4 regions of the Desulfovibrio mangrovi genome follow, and region 1 is predicted to be linked to each of the others. Evidence: predicted binding sites of a transcription regulator. Region 1 holds the regulator's gene; each other region holds the start of a gene.
What was found. Region 1 encodes sigma-54, which starts transcription at its own class of promoters, with help from an activator protein. Its sites were predicted from a motif close to CTGGCACGGNNNNTGCTT; they were not measured.

Region 1 (3,680 bases):
ACTATTACGTCGGGCCGTGCTTCCATGAATATGATCGCAGGAGCCACCCCCTTGTCCCGCATTGCCTGCAGAATGGCATGAAAACCGCTGTCGAACTCGAAATGGCGCAGGTCCATTCCCAGCACCAGACCACGATACTTGGCCAGACTCCGTTCATCAAGAATGGAGACCAACTGCATGGCGAGGGATACGGGGAGTCCGTCAATCGTATAGTAACGCAGATCCTCGAAGACCTTGAGAACGGTACTCTTGCCGCCACCGGACAACCCGGTGACGACAAGGACGGGAAATGACGGAGAAGTAGAGTCCATAATGCGTGGCGTCCTCAGGCGTCGGCAAGAAGCTGCCAGAGTTCATCAACGCCGGAGGCAGACATAATGGCGTTTCTGAATTCCTTGTCCTTCAGCAGGCGGGAAATCTGAGCCAGAATGCGCAGATGTACTCCGGCCACCTGTTCCGGAGCAAGGACAAGAAAGAAGATATTGCAGAGCTTGAAATCCAGCGATTCAAAGTCCACGCCGGAAGTACTGCGGCCAGCAACGAGGATAATCTTGTCCAGAGTGTCGAGCTTGCCGTGCGGGATGGCAATGCCATCGCCTATGCCTGTGGTTCCGAGGCTTTCCCGTTCCTTGAGAACAGCGAGAACACGCTCACTGTCCAGATTCGGGTTTGCCTTGACCACGGCCGCAACGAGCTCCGCCAGCACCTCCTCTTTGGTGCTGGCGGTCAGCTCGGGCAGAATCATTTCTTTATCCAGGTAATCACCCAGTTTCATTTTTCAGAATCCTAGAAGGTCGGATCAATGAGACCGAAGTCTCCGTTTTCACGACGGTAGATGACGTTTACGCGCTCCGTCTCGGCATTCAGGAACACAAGGAACTCATAGTCCAGGGAGTCGAGCTGCAGAGCGGCTTCGTCAATCCCCATCGGCTTGGGGGTAAAGCGGTCAGTACCGACAATGGTACGTTCGCGACCGGCACCGGTATCAGCATAGCTGAAGATGTCTTCACGCAGAGCCATCTCTGCACCGCGACGGTGATCCTTGCCCTTCTCCACATGCTTCTTCACCTGGGAAGAGAGCTTGTCAAAGACCAGGTCAACCGTTGCATACATATCTTCAGACTTCTCATTGGCAGAGAGGTTCAGGTTGTCGGCAACCAGCGTCACATCAATTCTGTGACGGTAATTGTCAACGCTCATTCCCACCTGCATTTCCGACTTACCGTGCGGCTGCAGGAACTTGCCAAGCTTTTCAAAACGACGGCGGGCATACTTCTTCAGATGATCGGAAGGCTCGAAGTTCTTGAATGTGAATGCGATGTTCATATATGCCTCCTTAAATGTTCGAGATACTGCACTTTGTGCAGTTATGCCTCTCACGTCTTTGAGGTTGCCTCCAACCCGACCCGGCGCTGCCGGAAGCTCCCTCCGTTAAAAAGCGGACTTCCGCTTGGACGATGAAGGGATGTCCATAGCTGTACGATACTTCGCAACGGTTCTTCGGGCAATATTCAATTGCAATTTTTCTTTGAGAATTTCACCGATGCGCTCATCGCTGAGCGGACGTTTGGGATTTTCGTCGCCAATAAGCTGCTTAATGAGGGCCTTAACGCTCTCAGAGCCTACGGAGCTGCCATCATCCATACCGATGGCGCTGTTGAAGAAGAACTTCAGCTCGAAAATTCCGTGCGGGGTCGCCACGTATTTACTGGTGGTAATACGGCTGACCGTGGATTCATGCATACCGATATCGTCAGCGATATCCTTGAGAATCAAAGGCTTGAGTGCGGTTACACCTTCCTCGAAGAAGCCGCGCTGATATTTTACGATACTCTCCATAACCTTGTAGAGCGTGCGCTGGCGCTGATGCAGGCTCTTGATGAGCCATGAAGCAGAACGCATCTTCTCCTGGAAATAATCCTTGTCAGATCCTGTCACCACAGGAAGAGTATCAACTATATCAGAAAGTTGCAGACTTGGCAGACCTTCTTCGTTGAGAATGATGACGAACTCTCCGTCATATTTGTGCACGAATACATCCGGTGCCACATACTGAGGTTCGCTGCTGCCGAAACTGGCACCCGGCATGGGATCAAGGGTCTGGATGAGTTCAAGATACTCCCGAAGATCATCCATGTTGATACGGAACTTGCGACACAGCGGCTTGTAGCGGCGCTTCTCCAGATCCTCAAGGTGATCCCGGACGATTTCCACCAGTACGGGGTCGCGGTCGTAGCCCAGCACTTCAATCTGCACCAGCAGACATTCCTGAGGCGTGCGTGCGGCAACGCCGACTGGATCGAAGCGCTGAATGCGGCGCAACATCTCTTCCACTTCCGCCGTTTCGACATCGGGCCCTGCCATCTCCGCCATTTCCTGAAGAGAGGCATGCAGATAGCCGTTGGAACCGATGTTGCCGATAATGATCTCGCCTATGGTGTGCTGGCGTTCGGTTATATTGGAGAGTGTGAGCTGCCAGGAAAGATGGCCGTCCAGAGACGGGCGGGAAGACAAGCGGGCCTCGAAGGAGGTGCCTTCCTCGGGAATTTCGGTCTCGCGGGAAGCAACCTGTCTGGTCGTACTGGAAAAGTCTCCCAGATAGTCTTCCCAGTCGGCATTGGAGGCGAGTTCCTTGTCATAGGCTTCGGCGGTCTCGGAACGCAGCTCAGGCTTTTCCGTGGCATCCGCCGGTGTGAGGGCTTCGGAAGCTTCTTCGAGAAACGGATTCTCCAGCAACTCCTGCTGCACGGTCTCCATGAGCTCAAGACGGGACAACTGCAACAGCTTGATCGCCTGCTGCAATTGCGGCGTCATTACGAGTTGCTGAGAGAGCTTCAGTTGCTGACGTAGTTCAAGTGCCATAGGCGCTGTCATCCGAAATCGTTACCCTGCCAGATTTTCACCGACAGGAAAGATCTGTTCTGCGTTGAGTAAAATCCACCCCTATCAAGAAGCATTCCAAAATCTCTATGCCTGGCTCCTTTTTGCCATACAAGCAATAACCATGCAACAAAGAAAAGCCCGAAAATCGGGCTTTTGCGGCATAGAGAAATCTCTTCTCAAAACTTTTTAGAGAGTTGTCAGAAAAAACTGGAAAACTTACAGGCTGAATCCTTCACCAAGATAGACGCGTCTGGCCTTGGGATCGTTCACTATCTGCGCAGGAGTGCCGTTGAGGATGATCTGCCCCTCGAACACAAGATATGCACGGTCACAGATATTCAACGTTTCACGCACGTTGTGGTCAGAAATAAGGACACCTATACCCCGGTTGCTCAACCCCCGAATGATAGCCTGAATATCGTCTACAGCAAGAGGATCGATACCGGCAAAGGGTTCATCCAGCAGGATAAAGCGCGGCTTGCGGATCAGGGCACGGGCTATTTCCAGACGACGACGCTCACCGCCGGAAAGATGCATGGCCATGGAGTCTGCAATGTGGGTAATGCGGAACTCTTCAAGCAATGTATCCGCCCTCTTCCGCTGGACGGATTTGGGCATATCGGTATGCTCCAGAATGAGCTCCAGATTCTGACGAACTGTCAGCTTGCGGAATACGGAGCTTTCCTGCGGAAGATAACTCAGACCGACACGGGCACGTTCGTGCAGGGGCCAGTCCGTGATTTCGCTGCCATCGTAGCGGACAATACCGCTTGTGGGTTTGACCATGCCGATGAGCA
Region 2 (3,680 bases), 920 kb from region 1:
AGCTTGCCGGAGCCGCAGGCTACCAGTGTGCCCATGAGGTTGCGCACCATCTGCTTGAGAAAGCCGTCGGCCTCGAATCGCCATGTGATCTGCATGGGGGAGTCTATGGCGGGTATCGGTCCTTCCGGTGTACGGGAAATGCTGCGGATGGTCCGTACCGTGGTTTCCAGATCCGTGCCGGCGTTCTGGAAACTGGTAAAGTCGTGGGTTCCTTCCAGATGACGCGCCGCCGCATCCATGGCGGCAATATCAAGCGGACCGCTGGCCCACACAAAGGGAAAGAGCCTTGGGGGAGTGTACCGTCTGCTGAGCCATAGTGAATAGGAGTAGGCCTTGCCCTTGGCGTCGATGCGGGAATGGAAATTGTCCGCAACCTGTTCCACGGAGAGCACGGCGATGTCGTCCGGCAGCATGGAATTGAACGTGCGCTGCCAATCCATGTCCAGCTTGTGTTCAGGTATGTCGAAGTGCGCAACCTGTCCGTCAGCGTGGACGCCGGAGTCCGTGCGTCCGCTGCCGAAGACGCGGATGGCGCTGCCTGTCACGCGTTCAACAATGCGCTCAAGCTCTTCCTGAATGGTCGGCTGGGGCCTTCTGGATAGCGTGTTCTGAATCTGCCAGCCGCAATAATGGGTGCCAACGTAGGCTACAACGATTTTCAAACGGGGCATGGCGAACTATTCGAAAGGCAGCTGCATTTTGGTCAGGGCTTCGGAAAGGCGGGCAGCCTTGTCGGCCTTGACGAAAGTCAGGATTTCACCGGCCTGACGGCCTCGCATGCCTGCAAGAATGCGCACGGCGATGCCTTCATCAAGCGTGCTCAGCACTTCCGCAGCCTGCTTGGCTTTCATGTTGGAATATACGTCCACAAGGTGACGCATCTTCTTGTCCTTGGCTTCCTCGGCGTCCTTGAGCATGACCTGAAGGCGGCTTTCCAGCGACTGCAGGTTCTGGATCTTCTGGTCAAGCTCCTGCTGCAGTCTGTTGAGCTCCTGTTCGCGGCGATTCAGTTCGTCCTGCTTCTGCTGCAGTGATTCCCACGTCAGCGAGTCCTGCACCGGTTGTGCGGCAGGTGCTGCGGGTGCGGGGTCGGCGGCCATGGCCGGGGTTGCCGCAACGGCTGCACTTACGGGAAGTGCAACGACTGGGGCGGCGTTCGTTTGAGCTACGGTAGCAGCCGGTACGGACAGGAAGGGAATCTGCCAGCCCGTGGCATCCAGCGCCAGCGTGGCAAGGATGACAAGCTTGAAAACAACCGCCAAGGCAAGCAGCTTGCAAAGTCTAAACAGTCTGAGGCTTGTACCGAAGCGTTGCTGTTTCGTCGAATTGCTGCTGTTCTTTGAATCGTTCTTCTTTGGCATGTCGCTTGGCCTGATTTTCCTTGAGTTTGTCGAGGAGCTTCCGCTCCTGCGATTTTTTGACGAGATTCTGACGCGCCTTGTTCAGCTCCTGGGCCAGTTGCAGCAGATGTGTTTCGGCATTGGCAATGTCCTGCGCCAGTGCCTGCACAAAGTTGCGCAGCAGCCACAGTTCGCTCTGGTTGTTCGTCTGATACAGCTTCGGTTCGTATTCGGCAAGCCGCTCCCGCAGGGCGTTCACATGGGCAACATGGGCTTCGTAACGCTGCTGCGCTTTTGCAAAGGCCATCTTTGCCTGATCTTCAAGCTGGGCCCGGTAGTCCAGAACCTGCTGCAGTTTGAATCGGTACGGAGCCATGGTGTATTCGCTAATGGGCTGAAAGGTGTCACGAATCCGACAGTAAAATGCTCTGCGTATGCAATAGCAGAGATCGTGCCGGAATCGCTTCTGTCTTCCTTCGCAGAGAGGCGCGGGACCAGGCTTGATGATTCTATAGTGGGGCAAGCATCGGTCAACTCAGCGCGAGCAGAGCCCCTAGCATGGCGGATAGCTCACCCCAGATGACGGTTGCGCCGAGAAAATCACCGTTCAGGCCATTCTGCTTGCGGGAAAGACGGGTCAGCGCAATGAGGCCGAAGGATACAAGGGCACAGGCAAGGGCAACAGGCTTGAATCCGCAGAGCAGAACTCCGGCAACAAGGGCAATTGCCGATTGCGCGAGTATGACGGGCAGGGTGGCACCAGCCAGAAAGAGTTTGCCGAGCGTGGAGGTTGGGGGAGCCGTGCCGAACATGGCAATAAGGGCGGCTGCAGCCCTGCCGAAGGCGGGAGCCCATATGAGCGCGGGCCACAGATTGGAGCCAAGCAATTCTCCTGCGAACAGTATCTGACCGCCAAGTCCCATGACCAGCCCGATGACGCCGAATGCCCCGATGTGGCTGTCCTTCATGATGGCCCAGAATCTTTCCCCCTGCGCGCAACTGCCCCATGCATCCCACAGGTCAGCCCAGCCGTCCCAATGCAGGGCGCGGGTAAGCCAGATGGAGAGGGCAACCCAAAGCCAGCCTTGCGCGGTTCCGTGGCTGCTGCCGAAGAGAGCGTGCAAGGGCAGGGTGATCATGGCACCAAGAAGAAGTCCCAGAAGGGAAAAATGCCTGAGGGTGGAGGCCAGTTCCTCAGGCGAGAAAATGCGGGCGGGCCCCAGTCGGGTCATGAACCCCATGGCGACCGAGAAACTATTGATTTCTGATTGAATAGTCATCGGCTGGAATGAACGTGCTTAAAAGGGTGATTCTGTCTCCGAGGTCGACCTTGAGGTATTGTGCCGCAGAACTGCCGTTGAGAACGAGTTCGAGATAGCCCTGACTGCCGGCTATGCAGCCGAGAGTGTTGCGCGGGAGCTGTCCGAAGGTCGTGGTACGTATAACTTGTAGGGGGGGCGACTGCTTCAGCATCAGTTCCGACCACAGGGAGACTCGCTCAAGCCACGGTATGGCCGGCAGATTGAGTACCACGTTGCCGAAGGTGTCTATGTGCTGCACCGTGCATTCAACGGTTTCATTTTTTTCAACCGGTGCGATCCAGTCCGGTGTGTGAAGTTCGGTAATACTGATGGGGGTTCCCAGTTCGGCAGGTGTGCCGCCGTCGGCCAGACAGGCCGCCAGAGGACAGAAAATGTCGCGTCCGTGGAAGGTGGCGGATGCCTCACCGAATGTGGACAGGTTCATGGAATAACAGCTGGCCCCCGGGTATTCTGAAAGAAGGGGCATAAGCAAGCCATTGTCAGGAGCCAATACGTAGCGGTTGGCCACCCGGGCACAGAGTATGCGCCTGTCCGTCCCCACGCCGGGGTCGACGACGCATATGAAGATGCTTTCTTCGGGGAAATGCATGAAGCTCGCATTCAAAAAATAGGCGGCTTGCATGACGGCCTGCGGGCGTACACCATGGCACAGGTCCAGCGCGGGACTGTTTGGCGCCAAGGTGGCAAGCACTCCTTTCATCTGGCCGACATAGGGATCAATATGGCCGAAGTCCGTCAACAGAACGATGGGAGCAGGCATGATTCCTCCTGATATCGTGAGGCGTTGCAGAAGCGCTTCGGTAACGCTGAAAGATAAGGCCCGACTGGTTGAATATACCTGTCGGGCCTTTTGTCGTCAAAAGGGAAAGCGACAACGGTTGCTAGTCAGAGCTCCCGAACGTGATGTTGAAAGAAAGAGCGTAAAGATGGTGGAATATGTCAACGTATTCCACATGTACGTCGCTGGGAACTGTGATGCGGGCCGGTGCGAAATTCAGAATCCCACGGATGCCAGCCT
Region 3 (3,680 bases), 1.7 Mb from region 1:
CGTATCCATTCCAGTCCGTGGCGGTTGTACCGCTCGGCAATGCCGTAGAGGATGGCGTTGTACAGGTGCAGCTTGGTTGCAGGAATCCTGTCCACGCCTATCAGCGTTATGACCTCCCACGGGAGATCAAGCTTTTCGAGTGTGCCCATGTGTCTATGTCGCGTGTGGTCGTGTGTTGCTTGATTGGCGGAAGTGACCGGCGCCCCCTGCCGGAGTCTTTCCGTACAAGGCATTATTGAAGCAGCACTATGGACTCGTCAAGTGACTTGCACGCGCGCGGTGCTGGTCTGTCGTGAGTCTGGGAGCTCGAAAGGGGGGCAGCGACAAGGCTACAAAATTGTAGCTACCTTGCCTTGCAGGGTATTTCCTGTAAATATGTGGGCATGAACAGCTCTATTGTAACAGAGAAGAACAGGGAAGAGTTTCGCTACATGCTCTCCGTGCTGGGCAGCGAGGCCGAGGTGTGGAAAAGCCTGCAGGCGCAGTTTGCCGTCTTGCACCAACGCACGCAGGCTGTGTTCGGCATCGGCGCGCTGGCCGTTTCCGTCACGGGCTTTTCCGGTCATCGCATAGTAGCGGCCGGACCCTGGAGCGGTTATCCGCTCATCATCGGACTGGTGTTCGTTCTTCTCAGCCTTGCTGTGGCCTTGTCCGGCGTTGTGCGGCTGCACTGGATTTCCGAGCTTCGCGGCGAGACCACTGCAGAGGGGCTGGCTCTGGTTATCGCCATGCGCAATCGCAAAACCCGCTTTTTTCTGCTGTCGTTGAAGATCGTGCTGTTCGGGCTGGTCTGGTACGTTTTTGCCGTGGCGGTGTATCTGATGCGGGCGTCGCTCGGGCAGATTCCGATCATATGAGGATGATGTATGGGGTTTTCCGATAAGCCGTTTCGAAATGCCGCGGAACATGGTGTCGATCAGGCGACCATGGACCGCGTCGTGAGCCTTTGTGACAGGCGGTTCCGCTATGCGGAGAGCGACCACCCTGTTTCCGGGGTTCTGTACGATATGGCTTTGCGCTGGTGCCTGCGCAATGTGTCCCAGTGTATCGCAATTCCTTCATCGCGCCCGGAGCAGGTAAAGGATACCGACCACGGTCCTGTTGACCCGCTGGATGTACTGCAGGGGGAGATGAAGCTTCCTTCGCTGCCGCAGATGGTCACTGAGCTTCAGAAGGTCATCAATGATCCGGAGAGTTCCGCCAGCGACGTGGCTGCCGTGGTCAGCCGGGACGCAGGATTGTCAGCTTTCCTGCTCCGGTTGGTGAACAGCGCCTACTACAGTTTTCCTTCCCAGATAGACACGATTTCTCGGGCCGTAACCGTGGTGGGTACCAAACAACTCAGCAACATGGCGCTGGGTGTTGCTGTCATGGATATGTTCGGCGATGCCGGGAAAGGACGTTTTGACATCAAGGCGTTCTGGAAGCACTCCATCGCCGTGGGTATCATCTCCCAGCGACTTGCGGAACGCGCAGGACTCCCGGAACCTGAGCGGTATTTCGTGTGCGGTCTGTTGCATGACCTTGGCCGCGCGGCCCTGTTTACGGCGCGGCCGGTAAAGGCTGCCGTCATCATGCAGTTGGCGTTGGAAAAGGGGATTCCCCTGTATGCCGCGGAAGCTGAGGTGGTCGGCTTTGACCATGCCAAGCTGGGTGGCATGATGCTGCGGAAATGGAACTTTCCCTTCTCCGTTACCATGGGCGTTCTGCATCACCATCTTCCCGAGAAATCGGAGAAGTTCATGGAACCCAACATCGTCCACGTAGCGGACATCATGGCCAAGGCCATAGGTCTTACCGCCACTGCCGAGCAACTGGTTCCTCCTCTCAGTGAGGTGGCATGGAAGCGGATGGGGCTTTCCGCCGCAGATTTGCTTGCCGTGGAGGAAGGACTGGATGCTCTGCTGAACGAGATGTTCAGCGTCCTTCTGCAGTAGCTGTCGTTGTTTTCCGACCCCTGTTGCAGGGGCTTGCCGCTTTTTCCTTTCGCTCTCTTCACGTGTCAAAACTTCCGTTTCATCTTCTGCCCCAGTTCTGCACTTGGCTTGGTTTGTTGTGTCCTTTGTGTCTTTTATTTTAGGTTGTTACAGGCAATTGCAGTCTTGCTTTCATGCGTGGGCAGAGCTGGCTTTCATTCTGGCAAGGGCTTTGCAGAGACAGGGGCATACGACAACAACATGGCGCTGCGGCGTCTGTGATAAGGAGGAAGCCATGCTGTTTTTACTCGGTGGTAACGACAAGAAGTCCCGCAAGGCGGAAGCCCCCCGCACGGAAAATATGGAAGTGGTGAAAGAGTTGTTTATGACGGGACGTTTTCCCGTGGTCACTACGGAATCTGTGGAAGGAAGGGCTCTGGGCAAGGTGCTGGGTCTGGTTGTCTGTCGCGGGTATGACTCGGACGAAGCCTTCTTCGGCATGGCTGCCCGCGCGGTGAACAAGGGCGCGCAGGCCATCATCGGCTACAAGGAAAACGTGGCCTTCCATCCTGACGGAAGTAAATATTTCTGCTGCTACGGCACTGCCGTGCAGTTCGAGAAGCCCAAGAAAGCCATCACGGTCTAATTGGTGCTATTCGGGTATCGTGCTGAATCAGGCAGAGCCGGAGACGTGAAGGAGCTGCACAACTTCTTCTGACGGGTACGCAAGGGTGTCATTAAGATGACATATGCCATCCGTTCCGGTTATCAAATTTGGGAGCTGGCCTCCTGATTCGCAATACGCCGTATGTGGTTTGAACCGTCCCCGCAAGGGGGCGGTTCTTTTGTATTGGCGGCCAGTGGGAGTTTGGGGGGGGCTTGCTGGTTCCGCTTGCTGTAGACGCGCAAGCCAGACCAACAGGTAACGCCAGGGAGATAAAACCTCTCTGAAAAGTCATATCAGGAAAGCAAAAAGGCCGCCCCGGGGGGCGGCCTTTCGTATTGCTATGCCGTTCAGTCTAGGCCCAGCGAGAGGTGGTGAACTGCTCACCGGTCTTGGACACGATGAGTGCTTCACGCCCGGGCAGGCTGTTGACGAACTGCAGGCCCTTGCGGGTCTGCATGATGCTGACTGCGGTAGCCAGCGCGTCTGCTTCCATGACGGTGGGAGCGGTAACGGACACGGATGCCACGTTGTTGGGGCTCTTGCCGGACACGGGGCTGACGAGGTGGGAGTACATACGCTTCTTGTCGTAGAAGACTTCGTACCCGCCGGAGGTGGCAATGGCACCGGTGTTCATGGTGATCACGGTGGGGTAGTTGCCGTTCTTGGCGGGGTCTTCAATGGCGATGGTCCAGGGGGTGCCCTTGGACTTTTCACCCATGGTGCGGATGTCGCCACCGGCGTTGATCATGTGGTTCACGGCACCGTGTGCTGCGAGCACGGCGGAAGCCTTGTCCACGATGTAGCCCTTGGCGATGCCGTCCAGCGTGATGCCCATGCCTTCGCGGTCCAGACGGACGCTGCGACCGGAAAGCTTCAGGTTCTGCTGGCCCACCAGAGACAGTGCATGTTCGAACTCGTCCTTGGTCAGGTCGAGCGCGCCGTTCAGGTTCTGTTTGGTGCGGAACAGGTCCACCACAGGCAGTACCGTCACGTCGAAGGCGTTGTCGGAAAGGCTGCCGAAACGCTTGGAACGATCCATGACCTCGGCGAGTTCGGCGGGAATGCCGGAAACCTTGCCGTCCCTGTTCAGCACGGAC
Region 4 (3,680 bases), 930 kb from region 1:
TAACGTGCTGTTGTTTCCGGTAACGCATCGATAAGCAGGGTTCCTTCAGCGCATGCCGAGGCTGCCGCCCGGCTGTAGGGGAAACGGGCCAGCACGGGGATATGCTCTTCCAGCAGCCAGCCGTCCAGCACGGTTCCTTCCTGTTCTGCCGACATGCCGTCTCGGTTGACCACCACGCCGAAGGGCTGGCCAAGCAGACGCAAGGTCTGCACAGCAAGACGCAGGTCGTGCATACCGAAGGGCGTGGGCTCTGTGACCAGAATCGTGTAATCCGCTCCTTCCAGCGAGGTGATGACGGGACAGGATGTCCCGGGAGGGCAGTCCCGCAGGACGATTCCTTCCGTGTAGGGAGGCGATGCCGCCTCTTCCAGAAGGGAGCGTATGAGAGGGGGCGACATGGCCTCGCCGATACGCAGGGTGCCCGAAAGCATGCGCAGCGAGCTTCCGTTGCCGGTATCTGCCGTTCCGTGGTTGATGATACCCATGACACGGCTTGCTTCCACAATGGCGCCAGCGGGGCATGCCTCCATGCACAGGCCGCAGCCGTGGCAGAGTTCCGGGAAGTCCATGACCTCCCCCATCCATGCCAGAGCCTTGAAACGGCATTCGTTGACGCAGATGCGGCAGTCCGTTCCGACGCAACGATCCTGAATGATGCGGGGAACGGGGGCGTGTGCTTCATCCGTCCGTGTCCACGCGGGTGACAGGAATATGTGGCTGTTCGGTTCTTCCACGTCGCAGTCGGCAAGGGTCACGGTGTGCCCTGTGCGGCAGAGTCGGGCGGCAAGGTTGACCGAGAGCGTGGTCTTGCCTGTGCCGCCCTTGCCGCTGGCAATGGCTATCTGCATGGCGTTTCCTGTTGTTCGCCGGCTGTGGCGTCCTCTTCGGCAAGAGAACTGTGGGGGGCCGGAATAACCTTCTGAGGTGCGTCTGCCTCTGCGTTTTGGTTCAGGCAACTACCATCCCGCAAACGGCGGCGCAGCCTTGCGTCCATGCGAAGCTGCCATTCCACTAGGCTATTATCTGCAAGCGCCCTGCAATCCGCCTTTCCATTCCCGCTACTGACTCTCTGGCAGCCATTGCGGCAGCAATGAGGTGGCGTGGCATTGCCGTTTCTGTTCTGCATTCTGTTACGCATGGTTTCCTCCCTTGAGTTTACCAGTGTCCTTCGCGGTCCGGGGCGTCGGCGCGGGCCAGTTCGCCGCGTTTGAAGGCTGCAAAGGCTTCAGCCGCCGTGGGTGCTTCGGAATAGTAGACGGCAATGTTGCCCTTGCTGAGAGCCGTGAAGGCCTTGGGGCCCACATGGCCGGTGATGAGCGCCTGCACACCCGCATCCGCCACATGCATGGCCGCCTGAATGCCTGCGCCCTGCGGCAGGTTGAGGTTCTGGCTGTTGTCACGGTACTCGAGGTTGCCGGAGGCCGCGTCCAAAATGAGGAACCCTGCGGCACGTCCGAATCGCGGATCAAGAGGGCTGTCCAGTGTTGTTCCCTGTGCGGTGATGGCGATCTTCATGGTATCTCCTTGATGATTGGTATCGGGTTGCAGGAAGAGGGCAGATGGGGCGTCCGGCTCGAGTGCAGGACTGGGCGCCGCTTGCGCACGGCGGCAGCGGCTTTGCAAGCGCCATCCGGCTCGTGTGCGCAGGCTGTGACAGCCGGGCATGGTCAGGGCGTCGAGTGTATTGTGGCGCAGAGCCTCCAGCACTGCGCCGGATGAGCCGCAGACCCATGGCCTGACCGTAATGCCTGCCTCGCCGAGTACGCGCTGGTCGCAACCGCATATGGCTCCGCAGACAAGCATCGCCACACTGTAGCGTGTGAGCAGTTCCAGACGTTCCTTTCTGCCGAGATCGGAAACAGGCACAGTCCCCAATTGGCGGGTGCCGGACTCCTGAACCTGATGGATGGCATAGATGTTCGATGATTCGAACAGGGCTGCAAGGCGGTCGTGGTATTGCGCGAGACAGACGATCATGATCCTTCCTGTGTGGTTTGCACGACAGGCCGGTTCAGGACATTCGCACCTCGCGAAGGTTGACCGGCCGATGCTGACCGGTCTTGAGCACGAATAATGCCAGTTGCTGAACTGCGTTGAATTCAGATGGTTGTGGCGGTGTGGTGGGGTGGGGAAAGATGATTTGGGCTAAAAAATAGCCCTGATTATTCCTGTTGTGGGCGAATTATTCGCCTTGGCTGTCGTTGGGACAGCGTTGCAGCAGGCTGCGCAGGGTATCTTTTGTGATGTCCAGTTCGCGGCAGGCGGTCATGCGGCGTCCTCCGTTACGGGCAAGGGCGGCATGGGCGGCGCGGCATTTGATTTCCGCCATGGTCATGGGAGCATCCGCCTGCAGGGGAGCGGCCTTTGAGATGTCGTGGAGTGCCGTGGCAGGCTGCAGATATTCCGGCAGGTGCTCCACCTGGATGAAACCGCCGGACGCAAGAATGAAGGCGTATTCGAGAATATTTTCCAGTTCTCTGATGTTGCCGGGAAAACCGTGGCGCATGAGGATGGCCAGTACGTCTTCTGAAACCCCCTCGATCTCTTTGCCCTTGAGCGTGTTGAAACGTCGGATGAAGTGGTCGGCCAGCAGGGGGATGTCGCCGGTGCGCTCCCGTAGCGGCGGAAGATGCAGCCGGACCACGTTGAGGCGGTAGAAGAGGTCCTGTCGGAACCGTTCTTCGCGCACCCGCTGCTCAAGGTCCGCGTTGGTGGCGGCAATGATGCGGGCGTTGGTTCGTTCCGCTGCGACGGCCCCAAGCGGTTCGTAGCTCCGTTCCTGCAACACGCGCAGCAGTTTGACCTGAACGGCGTGGGGAATGTCGCCAATCTCGTCAAGGAAGACGGTGCCGTCCTGAGCCAGCTTGAAACGGCCTGCCTTGTCGCGTTTGGCGTCGGTAAAGGCACCTGCCTTGTAGCCGAACAGTTCTGATTCCAGCAGGGTTTCAGGCAATGCACCGCAGTTGACGGCTACAAAGGGATCTTCTGCACGTGGACCGATGTTGTGCAGTGCGCGGGCGATGCGCTCCTTGCCGGTGCCGGACTCGCCGGTGATGAGCACGGTGGCGTCGCTTTGGGCAATCTGCGGCAGGATGTTCAGGATACGGCGCAGGGCAGGGCTTTTGCCGATGATGTCTTCAAAGGTGAAGGCGGCTTCCATCTCCTTGCGCAGCAGGGTGATTTCCGTGAGGTCGCGGAAGGTTTCCACGCCGCCGATGAGTTCGCCGGAAGCGTCCTTGAGAGGAGAGGCGCTGATGGAAACGGGCACCCGTGTTCCGTCCGTGCGGACGATGAAGATGGATTTGCCGGTGATGCTGCGTGAATGCGCAATGCAGTCTTCCAGAGCGCATTGGCCGTCGCACAGGCTTGAGCGGAGCACTTCCCAGCACTTGCGGCCAAGGGCTTCGGAAGCCGGAATGCCGGTTATGGCTTCAGCCGCCTTGTTGAAGAAGGTGACGTTCCAGTCCCGGTCCACAGTGAAGACCCCGTCAGCAATGGACTGCATGATGGCTTCACATGGGATATTGCCGGGAAGGGACATGGCGGCTCCATGAAAGAAGTCTGCCCCCGTGGTTAGCGGGGGCAGGCCGTTAGTTTCTCTTTTGGTTCAGTGCGTCCCGCAGCCAGTTGTACCAGCCTTCCAGACCTTCGCCGGTGCGGCACGAGGTGAGGAATACGGG

Region 2: fliJ (flagellar export protein FliJ) is a predicted target of sigma-54. The motif match lies at 1,781-1,798, and genes of this name have one in related genera.
Region 3: N1030_RS14625 (YbjQ family protein) is a predicted target of sigma-54. The motif match lies at 2,137-2,154, and genes of this name have one in related genera.
Region 4: N1030_RS17660 (NifB/NifX family molybdenum-iron cluster-binding protein) is a predicted target of sigma-54. The motif match lies at 2,063-2,080, and genes of this name have one in related genera.

What each region holds. Positions count from the first base shown of each region.
Region 1 covers NZ_CP104208.1:990,492-994,171, reverse strand. The annotation lists gene rapZ (RNase adapter RapZ) at 1-311, opposite strand, end outside; gene N1030_RS04545 (PTS sugar transporter subunit IIA) at 326-775, opposite strand; gene hpf (ribosome hibernation-promoting factor, HPF/YfiA family) at 787-1,326, opposite strand; gene rpoN (RNA polymerase factor sigma-54) at 1,432-2,862, opposite strand; gene lptB (LPS export ABC transporter ATP-binding protein) at 3,100-3,680, opposite strand, start outside.
Region 2 covers NZ_CP104208.1:1,905,567-1,909,246, reverse strand. The annotation lists gene truA (tRNA pseudouridine(38-40) synthase TruA) at 1-671, opposite strand, end outside; gene N1030_RS08815 (MotE family protein) at 678-1,262, opposite strand; gene fliJ (flagellar export protein FliJ) at 1,282-1,716, opposite strand; gene N1030_RS08805 (adenosylcobinamide-GDP ribazoletransferase) at 1,871-2,620, opposite strand; gene N1030_RS08800 (SAM hydrolase/SAM-dependent halogenase family protein) at 2,595-3,422, opposite strand; gene N1030_RS08795 (redox-sensing transcriptional repressor Rex) at 3,544-3,680, opposite strand, start outside.
Region 3 covers NZ_CP104208.1:3,265,314-3,268,993, forward strand. The annotation lists gene N1030_RS14610 (hypothetical protein) at 1-149, opposite strand, end outside; gene N1030_RS14615 (hypothetical protein) at 384-857, shown strand; gene N1030_RS14620 (HDOD domain-containing protein) at 867-1,937, shown strand; gene N1030_RS14625 (YbjQ family protein) at 2,212-2,562, shown strand; gene N1030_RS14630 (FAD:protein FMN transferase) at 2,936-3,680, opposite strand, start outside.
Region 4 covers NZ_CP104208.1:56,802-60,481, forward strand. The annotation lists gene N1030_RS00240 (ATP-binding protein) at 1-848, opposite strand, end outside; gene N1030_RS17660 (NifB/NifX family molybdenum-iron cluster-binding protein) at 1,156-1,977, opposite strand; gene N1030_RS00250 (sigma-54 interaction domain-containing protein) at 2,183-3,541, opposite strand; gene hypB (hydrogenase nickel incorporation protein HypB) at 3,591-3,680, opposite strand, start outside.